2 linked regions of the Martelella mediterranea DSM 17316 genome follow. The main gene of each other region encodes a partner of the protein of the gene in region 2 in a complex. Links are inferred from orthologs where the notes say so. Each region holds a gene or a part of one and is shown on either strand. Other genes may lie near its edges.

What was found. The genes of interacting proteins can lie anywhere in the genome.
Region 1: the proteins of dapF (region 2) and Mame_RS07400 are in contact, whole or in part, in a solved structure (PDB 5YGU), measured with the Escherichia coli proteins. The link is inferred for Martelella mediterranea DSM 17316 from one-to-one orthologs.

What each region holds. Positions count from the first base shown.
Region 1 is NZ_CP020330.1:1,595,119-1,600,109, forward strand. What follows is about bases 134-3,060. They hold Mame_RS07400 (RNA pyrophosphohydrolase), read right to left. Parts: upstream 1,887-3,060; coding sequence 1,380-1,886; downstream 134-1,379. Other genes in these bases: Mame_RS07385 (hypothetical protein), read left to right, coding at 208-396; Mame_RS27250 ((2Fe-2S)-binding protein), read left to right, coding at 542-871; bfr (bacterioferritin), read left to right, coding at 819-1,304; Mame_RS26595 (DUF5993 family protein), read left to right, coding at 2,085-2,237; Mame_RS07405 (disulfide bond formation protein B), read left to right, coding at 2,250-2,801. Outside these bases: Mame_RS07380 (complex I NDUFA9 subunit family protein), read left to right, coding at 1-93; more of arsB, read right to left, coding at 3,061-3,841; Mame_RS07415 (arsenate reductase ArsC), read right to left, coding at 3,843-4,370; Mame_RS07420 (ArsR/SmtB family transcription factor), read right to left, coding at 4,351-4,734; Mame_RS07425 (HAD-IA family hydrolase), read left to right, coding at 4,834-4,991. UniProt on the Escherichia coli protein: Master regulator of 5'-end-dependent mRNA decay.
Region 2 is NZ_CP020330.1:4,537,029-4,542,665, forward strand. What follows is about bases 1,610-4,360. They hold dapF (diaminopimelate epimerase), read left to right. Parts: upstream 1,610-2,422; coding sequence 2,423-3,298; downstream 3,299-4,360. Other genes in these bases: Mame_RS21140 (DMT family transporter), read right to left, coding at 1,610-2,119; Mame_RS21150 (hypothetical protein), read left to right, coding at 3,373-3,900; Mame_RS21155 (hypothetical protein), read left to right, coding at 3,911-4,360. Outside these bases: Mame_RS21130 (MBL fold metallo-hydrolase), read left to right, coding at 1-505; Mame_RS21135 (DNA alkylation repair protein), read right to left, coding at 508-1,197; more of Mame_RS21140, read right to left, coding at 1,220-1,609; more of Mame_RS21155, read left to right, coding at 4,361-4,423; tRNA (N(6)-L-threonylcarbamoyladenosine(37)-C(2))-methylthiotransferase MtaB, read left to right, coding at 4,487-5,637. UniProt on the Escherichia coli protein: Involved in the succinylase branch of the L-lysine biosynthesis and in the biosynthesis of the pentapeptide incorporated in the peptidoglycan moiety. Catalyzes the stereoinversion of LL-2,6-diaminopimelate (L,L-DAP) to meso-diaminopimelate (meso-DAP).

The sequences.
Region 1 (4,991 bases), 2.9 Mb from region 2 along the record:
GGCCTCGGCATTCGCCCGGCACAGCTTGAGGTGGTGTTGCGCACTTACCTCGTTCAGTACCGACAGCACGGTCAGTTCGGGAAAATCGCTTGACGGTAAAATGGGGCGGGTGCATATCCTGCCCACAATTTCGCAAAAATTTCGCCACATTCGGGAACCTGTCACAGTAGTTGCGCCTTTACTGTTTATTGGAAAGTCATCGCTAAGATGATCAAGCGGGTTCGTATCAAAAGGGTTTCTGAAACGATGGGTAAGTCTATCGCTGTTTTGTTCGCAGGCGCGGCATTGATGATCATGGCGGCCTCGCTCGCCGCTCCCGGCAGCATTGCCGCGGGCAAGCCCGGCTGTGCGCCCGCCTACGGGGTCGACCCCTGCGCGCTGGCGGCCGTCAACTGATTCCATTCGTTGATCATTTTCCGTCCGGCCCGGCTCAAGCTTTCGTGAGGGCCTTGGTGACGGGCTGACGATAATTTAATCTTGACAATCAGCCTCGCCTTTTGCAAAACAGCTCTCATCAGAGACTTATGTCAATGGTGGAAGCATGCTGGTTTGCAGTTGCAATTTCATTACCGAAAAGGAAATTGAACAGACCATCGTCGAGCTGCTCGACGAGGACTGTTGGCAGCTTATTGTTCCCGCCAAGGTTTATCACCGCATGGCCAAGCGCGGCCGCTGCTGTGGATGCTTCCCGAATGTCGCCGATATCATTGTCCGCACGACCGAGGCCTATCATAAAAATAGTGACTCGACCGAAGCTGAGATATGTGATTTTTTGAGCCGCCTCAAAGAGTTCCACCAAAAGAACAGGAGAGCGGACATTGAAAGGCGACAAAAAAGTTATCGAACGGCTGAACGAAGCTCTGTTTCTTGAGCTCGGCGCCGTCAATCAGTACTGGCTGCATTACCGTCTCACGAAAGACTGGGGTCTGACGAAGCTCGCCGAGAAAGAGCGCGCCGAATCGATCGAGGAAATGCATCACGCCGACAAGCTGATCGACCGCATCATCTTCCTCGAAGGCCATCCCAACCTTCAGACCGTGGCGCCGCTGCGTATCGGCCAGACCGTCAAGGAAGTGCTTGAATCCGATCTGGCCGGCGAATACGAAGCGCGCAATTCCTACAAGGAATCCCGTGACATCTGTCACGAGGCTGGCGATTACGTCAGCATGAAGCTCTTCGAAGAACTGATGATCGACGAGGAAGGCCATATCGACTTTCTCGAAACCCAGCTCGATCTGCTGGATTCGATCGGCGAGCAGAAATATGCCCAGCTCAACGCCGCATCGAGCGAGAGTGCCGAATAACCGCTCCCTGGCACTTTCGTGATTCTCTAAGGCCCGGATTTGTCCGGGCCTTTTTTATGGTGCGCGGCCCGCTCGTCAGTCCGTCAGGTGCCGGAACTCGTCGACGACCCTTTCATAGACCGCGCGCTTGAAGGTGACGATCAGCCCGGGGAGGGTTTCGATATCGGCCCATTGCCAGGCGTCGAACTCGCGTTCATGGCCGTCCGGCGGCGGATCGATCGCGATTTCGCTGTCGTCGCCGAGAAATCGGAAGGCGAACCATTTCTGGGTCTGGCCGCGGAACCTGCCGCGCAGGCCGATGCCGATCAGGTGGTCGGGCAGGTCGTAATTGATCCAGCCGGGCGCCTCTCCGATGAGTTCCACCGATTTCATGCCGGTCTCCTCGTAAAGCTCGCGGGTTGCGGCCTCGAGGGGCGTTTCACCCGGATCGATGCCGCCCTGCGGCATCTGCCAGAGCTGCGGGGAGCCGTCGGATTCCGAATTGTTTTCCGACAGGCGTCGTCCGAGCCAGATCTTGCCTTCAGGGTTCAGGATCATCACGCCGACATTCGGCCGGTAGGGCAGTTCATGGGCTTTGCGCATGGGAGAAAGTCTCGTCCGATGGGGTTTCTTTCCGCCATGCCTAAAGCAAAGCGCGGCGAATGGGAATTCCTTCGTTCCCGCCAGATGCTGCCGCTTGGCGTGGCGTATAAAATGTCTGGTGCCCCCGGCGTATTGCTTGCAGGCGCCTGAAAAGCCTGCCATGTCTTGCGTCGTATTGCAGAGGGGGATTTTCGGATGATGGCACTTCCGTTTTTTATCGGCGCGGGCACGGTTTACCTGGCGCTGAAGGATCGAAAGGGGGCGGCGGTGGCGCTCACGATTGCCGGCTTGCTGCTGCTTGTCGTGCTCTACCGGCTCCATGCCACCGATACGCTCGATCTGTCGCTTTAGGAGGGGAACGCCATGAGTGAAAAACTGGCCGCGACACTGAACGCGCTTGCCCTGTTGGCGATTTCCATCGTGCTGCTGTTTGCCTTCTATGCACAATTTGCCTATGGCGAACTGCCGTGTCCGCTCTGCCTGCTGCAGCGCGCTGGCTTTGTCATGGTGGGCGTGGGACTGGCTTTGAACGTCATTTTCGGGGTTGCGCCGCGCCATTACGGGCTGATGATCCTGGGCGCGCTTTCCGGCGCGGTGCCGGCGCTCCGGCAGGTGGCGCTGCATGTGGTGCCGGGCACCGGGGCCTATGGCGATCCCTTCCTCGGCCTACATTTCTATACCTGGGCTTTTCTGGTGTTCGCGCTGGTCATTCTCGGTTCGGCGGTCATGCTGGTGCTTGGCGGCTTTGCCACCGCCCCGGCCCGCCGGCTTTCGGGGCTGGGGCTTGTGGCGGTCGTGTTCTTCGCGCTGATGACGCTCGGCAACGGCGTCTCGACGCTGGCCGAATGCGGGCTCGGCCTTTGCCCGGACAACCCGACGAGCTACGAGGCGCTGGACTCGCTCTCCGGGCGGTGAGGGTTGCGGGCAACCGCGGCTCCGCTTTCATACCAGCCCTTGCTGCGGTTGACGATGTAGACCACCGACAGCATCACCGGCACCTCGATCAGCACGCCGACAACGGTGGCGAGCGCCGCCCCGGACTGAAAGCCGAACAGGCTGATGGCGGCGGCGACGGCCAGCTCGAAGAAGTTCGACGCGCCGATCAGGGCCGACGGTCCGGCAACGCAATGCTGCTCGCCCGCCGCCCGGTTGAGCAGATAGGCGAGGCCGGAGTTGAAATAGACCTGGATCAGGATCGGCACGGCCAGCAGCGCGATGATCATCGGCTGGGCGATGATCTGTTCGCCCTGAAAGCCGAACAGCAGCACCAGCGTGGCCAGCAGCGCGGCCAGCGAGGCCGGTTGAAGGCGCGCAAGGAGGGCATCCAGCCGCACCGTTGAACCGCCCGCAAGCAGCGAGCGGCGGATAATCTGGGAAATGATCACCGGGATCACGATGTAGAGCCCGACCGACAGCACCAGCGTGTCCCACGGCACGGTAATCGCCGACAGGCCGAGGAGCAGCGCCACGATCGGCGCGAAGGCGACGATCATGATCGCGTCGTTGAGGGCGACCTGCGACAGTGTGAAATGCGGCTCGCCCTTCGTCAGGTTCGACCAGACGAACACCATGGCGGTGCAGGGCGCGGCTGCCAGAATGATCAGCCCGGCGATATAGGAATCGATCTGGTCGGCGGGCAGATAGGGCCGGAACAGCCAACCGATGAACAGCCAGCCGAGCAGTGCCATGGAGAACGGCTTCACCGCCCAGTTGACGAACAGGGTGACGGAGATGCCGCGCCAGTGGCGGCCGACGCCTGCAAGGGCGGCGAAGTCGATCCGCAGCAGCATCGGTATGATCATCAGCCAGATCAGCACGGCGACGGGAAGGTTGACCCTGGCGACCTCGATGGCGGCAATGGCATGGAAGGCCGTGGGGAAGAAATGGCCAAGCGCAACGCCTGCGACGATGCACAGAGCCACCCAGACGGTCAGGTAGCGTTCAAAGGTGGACATGTCAGATGGCCTTCGTGCTTTTCTCGGTTGCGCCGTCCATGGCGCCGATCTGCTTCATATGCGTGTCGATCCCTGCGGAATCGATGGTTTCCTGGGCCAGATTGAGGAAGGCCATGATCCGGCTTTTCAGGAATGTCGCGGTCTGGGCGAAGGCGCGCAGCTTTTGTTCTTCCGTGCCGGAAACGCCTGCCGGGTCTTCCACGCCCCAATGGGCGCGCCTGCCGCTGCCGCGCATGATCGGGCAGCTCTCGCCGGCTGCATTGTCGCAGACAGTGATGATGAAATCGATCTCGGGGGCATCGGGTCCGGAAAACTCGTCCCAGCTCTTGGAGCGGAAGCCCTCCGTGGGGTAGCCCATGGTCTCAAGCGTCTTGAGAGCCAGCGGATGAACCTCGCCCTTCGGCCGGCTGCCGGCGGAAAAGGCATGGAAACGGCCGGCGCCTTCCTTGTTCAGGATCGCCTCCGCCATGATGGAACGGGCGGAATTTCCGGTGCAGAGAAACAGAACATTATAGATCCGGTCGGTCATTTCGGTTGTCCTCGTGGGTGGGGCCGGCATTGGCGCAACAGGGTGCAAGTCCTTCGATCAGCGGCGCGCAGAGGTCCGCATTGCCGCCGCAGCAATCCTGCAGGAGATAGAGCATGACGGCGCGGAAGCGCTCCAGATCGGCCCGGTAGATGATCGAACGTCCCTGCCGCTCATTGACGACGATGCCGGCACGGGAAAGCGTCGAAAGATGCGCCGACATGGTGTTTTGCGGAACGTCGAGCCTGCGGGCGAGTTCGCCCGCGGCGATGCCGTCCGGTTCGCTTTCCACAAGCAGCCGGAAGGTCTGAAGCCGGGTCGACTGCGCCAGTGCGGCCAGCGCCGCGATTGTCTGATTCTCATCCATATATCCAGAATAATGGATATATGATCTTTGTCAAGCATCGACCTTGGCCTTCGCGATCGGGAAGGGTATGAGGGGCCGGAAGCTTGCGGAGTGAGCGACATGACCAAGTGCCTGATGCTGGATGTCGACGGCGTCGTCATCAGCGGCCCGGACGGCCAGTCCTGGGCCCGCGATATCGAGCGTGATCTCGGCATCGATCCGGACATGCTCGAAACCCATTTCTTCATACCGCACTGGCCGGAGATCGTCGCCGGCAG
Region 2 (5,637 bases):
CGAGGCCGATATCACCGTGCTCGACTGGGGCGCGCAGGCGCCGCTTCCGGGCGGCCTCAGGGTCTTTGCCGAGCCCTGTCACCACTGGTCCGCGCGCGGGGTCGCCGACCGGCGCATGGCGCTCTGGGCCGCCTTCGTGATCGAGACGCCGGCCGGGCTGATCTACCATATCGGCGACACCGGCTTTCACGAGGGCCGCAATTACGAGGCGGCGGCAAAGAAATACGGCGGCTTCCGGCTCGCCAACCTGCCGATCGGCGCCTATGAGCCGCGCTACTTCATGAAGAACGAGCATCAGGATCCGGTCGAGGCCGTCAGCGGCTACGAGCTCTGCAACGCGGCTTACGCCTGCGGCCACCATTTCGGCACATTCCAGCTCACCGACGAAGGACGGGACGATCCGGTCAAGCTGCTGAAATCAGCCCTTGCGGATGCCGGCATTGCCGAAGACAAGTTCCGCCCGCTCGAACCGGGCGAGGCCTTCGACGTGCCGGAGACCGACTAAGATCAGCCCTTCAGCCGCGCCAGCCGTTTCGGGTCGCTGAGATATTTCACCGCGTCGCGGCCGATCCAGCGGCGAGTTCTGTCCTCCGAGCCCGCCAGCTTTTCGGCTAGCGCGAGGGCGGCGGCATGGCAGGGCCTGTTCCGCATGCCGATGTTGCGCAGCGCCCAGTTCACGGCCTTCTTCACGAAATTCCGGTCGTCACCGGCATGGGCCTCGATCAGCGGCAGGAAGGCGATGAAGGTTTCATCCGGCTCGCTCTTGCAGTGAACGGCCGCGCCCGCGACCATGGCGAAGGCCGTGCGGCGCGCGAATTCCCGGTCGTCGGCCGCAAACCGCGCGATCAGCGCCGGATCAAGCCCGGCCTCCACGAACAGGTCGGCGGCCATATCGACCATCTCCCAGGAGGTGAAATCACCGGCGAGCGCGAACATCTCGTCCGGCTTCAGCCTCTCGGGATCGAATGTGAGCAGCGCCAGCAGCTTCGCCTCGCGCACCGGGCTTTGCCACAGCGCGACGGCCCGCCCGTGTTCGACGCCGATCTCGCGGGCGATCTGCCGCAGGGCCGGATTGGAAAGCCCGATGGCGTGTTCCGTCCGGATGCCGACGCGGTCCATGCCCGCAATCAGCGCCGGATCGGCGCTTGCCTCCAGAGCGGCCAGGACGGCATCCGCCGAGGAATTACGTGACAGCATCTGTAAACCTCCGATTCCAATCTCACCGGCCCGCCAGCGAGGCGCCCGTGGATGCCGCGATCTCCCGTTTCCTCAGGGCGTGTTCCCGCCAGATGGTGAAGAACCCGGCGCCGACCACGATCGCAGCCCCGGCCAGCATGTTCATCGTCAGCGTCTCGTTGAACAGCAGCACCCCGAAAAGCAGACCGTAGACAAGCTGCAGATAGATAAAAGACTGCACCGTGACCGCCTCGGTGATCGCAAGCGCACGGATGAGACAGTAGTGACCGGCAATCCCGGTAAAGCAGAGCGCCGTCAGCCAGAACCAGTCGACCGGCAGCATCTCTTCCCAGAAGAACGGCCCGATCAGGCTGGTCACGACCATGCCCACAACGCCGGTGTAAAACAGGCTGACATCGGCGCTGTCATAACGGCCGGCGAGCCGCGTCAACAGCGAGTAGAGCGCAAAGACGCAACAACTCGCCACCGGGATCAGCGTTGCCAGCGAAAACCGTTCGCCCAGCGGATCGATGATGATCATCACCCCCACAAGCCCGCTGATGATCGCCAGCCAGCGCCGCCAGCCGACCCTTTCGCCCAGGATCGGCACCGACAGCAGCGCCACGACGAGCGGGGCCGCCATGAAGATCGCCTGGCTCTGCGCCAGGCCGACGATCGAGAAGGAGAAGATCGCGATCAGGATCTGGGTGATCAGCAGCAGGCTCCGCACGATCTGGAGACCGAGATGATCCGTCCGGATCGCGGCGGCAAAGCCGCCCGGCCGGCGCGCCGCCAGCACCATGACGAAGCCCGCAAACGCCCAGAACCGCACCATGGCGATGAAGAACGGCGAATAAAGCGGGCCGAGATGGCGCGTGATCGCATCCTGCGCGGAAAAGATCGTGACCGCCGCGAAGGCCAGCAGAATGCCCGAGACTTTCATGCCGGCATTCCGGCGCTTCGCCCGGGCGTGTATGCGCAGGCGCTGCGCGCCGGGACTGGCGGGTTCGTCGAACCGGAATGGCGAATGGGCATGGTGAGCGGACTTTCGAAGGCGGTGCGGCCCGCAATAGCGGCGCAGCGCAGTATGTTATCGCTGAACCTAATCACGAAACACCGCCTTGGCAAAGGCCGGCGATGGCCCATGCGGTTCCGTCGGCGGATTTTTCCGGGCTTCACCGCCAAGACTGGTGACGGCGCGCCGATATGCCCATATAAGACCGCATGACTGACAGGAGTGCCGGGCATGAACGACCGCGAACACTGGGCGCCGCTGACGCGCATGAACGGGCTTGGCAACAAGATCCTGGTGATCGACATGCGCGGGCGGACCGACAAGGTCACCCCGCAGGCCGCCATCCGCCTCAACGCCCATCCCGACACCGCCTTCGACCAGATCATGGCGCTTTACGACCCGCGCGAGGATGCCCCCGACGGCTGGATCGACATCCTGAACTCCGACGGATCGATGGCCCAGGCCTGCGGCAACGGCACACGCTGCGTCGTCGACTATCTGTTTTCCGCTGACGGGCGCAGCCATTTCGATTTCCGCACGATTGCCGGCGCGCTCGTCGCCGACCGGTTCGAGGACGGGCGGATTTCGGTGGACATGGGACCGCCGGAATTCGCATGGGAAAAAATTCCTCTCTCCGGCTCGCCCGGCGACACCAAGCATATCGCGCTCTCCGAGCCCTTCGAGCCCGACCCAGCACTGCAGCGCTTTTCGGCGGCCTCCATGGGCAACCCCCATGCCGTGTTCTTCGTGCCGCGCGATGTCGACAGCTACGATCTCCTCGCCTTCGGCCCGCGCTACGAACATCATCCGATGTTTCCCGAGCGCGCCAATATCTCGCTGGCGCAGGTCACCTCGCCGTCCTCGCTGTCGCTGAAGACCTTCGAACGCGGCGCCGGCCTGACGCTTGCCTGCGGCTCCGCCGCCTGCGCCGCCGCCGTCACCGCCGCGCGCACCGGCCGCACCGGCCGCAAGGTCTCGGTCTACGTCCCGGCGGGCGCGCTTGAGATCGACTGGCGCGAGGACGACGACCACGTCATCATGACGGGGCCGGCGGAACATGAATGGTCGGGAAGAGTGGACCCCAACACGGGAGAATGGGAACGTTGAGTTTTTCTTCGTTGGGAAACGCGCTTAACAGCACCCCAGAGTTGTATTAAGCTTACCTCCGCGAGGGGGATCCAATGGCCACAGCATCCAATGACGGTCATTCAGGACTGCAGAGAAAGTGGCATCACCGGCTGACAGCACCGATACGCCAATTCTATAGCAACCCTTCCCGTCCCCAACTGGCTTTTTTCTGGCTCAATTTCGTATTGCCTGCCGGCTTTTATCTACTCGTGTCCGGCACGGTCCATTCGGTAGCCTTTTTTACCTACACCTTCTTCAAATATCCCTATGAACCGAGCTCCGCCCTCCAGATGGCCGCGATTGCCAATCTGGTACTCAAACTGATCTTCTTTCTCGGCATTGAGGTAGCCAACCTCTATGCGATGCGGCGCTTTCGCAGAAGCAGGCTGGCCTTTCTCGCCGCCTTCGTCTTGAACCCGCTTGCCCTGCCCACAGGCATGACGGCCTTCCTGCCTGCCCTTCTCAGCATTCTCCCCACATGGTCCGATATCGTGACTGAAGGGCTTTCTCTGGCACGCACCGGCGCAATTTCACCCTCCTCACTCTTGCTGCTGGTCCTCACCGGCCAGCCCGTCCTGTGAGGAAAGCGAGATGGCAAGTCCTTCCGAACGCCTTGGTAATGCCCTGACAAAACGCTACCGGCGCATGCGCGGCGATAACGCATCACTGGCAGATGCTCTGCTTTCAAGATTGCAGCAGGCGGACCCTGCGCTGAAGGCATTTTTCTGGATCAATTTCATAGTGCCGGCGGCCTACAGATTCTATATCAGCAAGCTCGGTCTCTGGAGCCAGTCGGCAGTCATTGCCCCGTTCAGGCAGGGCCTTGAAAACGGAACATATACATGGGCCGACATCTATGCCGACCCGGCTCGGGCGTTCATGCTCAACTGGTTTCCACTTGAAGTGATGCTCACGTCATTTCTCGTACTGCAGGTTCTGAATGTACGCTGCATGAAGCGGTTTTCTGAGCGCAGGCGGCTGTTTCAGCTTGTCCTTGCCAGCAATTTTCTTGCATTGCCCATCGGCAGTATCGGCATCTTGCCGGTTCTGCCGCGCCTACCCTTTGATCTTGCCACGTATGCCTTCCACCTCTTGCTGCTTTGAAGGACGCCCTTTCATTTCGCGGCCCGTTAGGCCATATAGCGGGCAAACCGGAATCCGAGAATTATGACCGTCCGTACCCTGACATTCGGCTGCAGGCTGAACACCTATGAGAGCGAAGTCATGCTCAAGGCCGCGACCGAGGCCGGGCTTGAGGATGCGATCCTGGTGAATACCTGCGCGGTGACCGGCGAGGCCGTGCGCCAGGCGCGGCAGGCGATCCGCAGGGCGCGGCGGGAAAACCCGTCCACCCGCATCGTCGTCACCGGCTGCGCTGCACAGACCGAGAAGGAGACCTTCGCGCGGATGCCGGAGGTCGATGCGGTGCTCGGCAACGCCGAAAAGCTCGAGGCCCGGCACTATCGCGACCTGCCCGATTTCGGCGTTTCGGCAGAAGAGAAGCTGATCGTCAACGACATCATGAGCGTGCTCGATACCGCGCCGCAGATGGTGGAAAGCATTGATGGCCATGTGCGCGCCTTCCTGCAGGTGCAGAACGGCTGCGACCACCGCTGCACCTTCTGCATCATCCCCTATGGCCGCGGCAATTCGCGTTCCGTGCCGATGGGCGCGGTGATCGACCAGGCCCGCACGCTTGCCGAACAGGGCTATCGCGAAGTGGTGCTGACCGGGGTCGACGCCACCTCCTATGGCGCGGACCTGCCCGGCGAGCCGACGCTCGGCCTGCTGGCGAAGACGCTGTTGAAACAGGTGCCGGAGATTGCCCGCCTCAGGCTGTCGTCGATCGACAGCATCGAGATCGATCGGCATCTGCTCGATCTTCTGGCCGACGAGCCGCGCTTCATGCCGCATCTGCATCTCTCGCTCCAGCACGGCGACGACCTGATCCTGAAGCGGATGAAGCGGCGGCATCTGTCGGCCGACGCGCTGGCCTTCATCGCCAGGGCGCGGGAACTGCGCCCAGGCATCGCCTTCGGCGCGGATTTCATCGCCGGCTTCCCGACCGAAACCGAGACGCATTTCGACAATCTGGTGCGCTTTGCCGAGGAAGCCGATATCGCCCAGCTTCACGTCTTCCCCTATAGCCCCCGCCCCGGCACGCCGGCCGCCCGTATGCCGCAGCTCGACCGGGCGCTGGTGAAGGAACGGGCGCGGCTTCTGCGCGAAACCGGCGCGCGGCTGAAGGCGCGGCACCTCGCCGACATGATCGGCAAAAGGGAAACCGTGCTCACCGAACGCGGCGAGAACGGCCATAC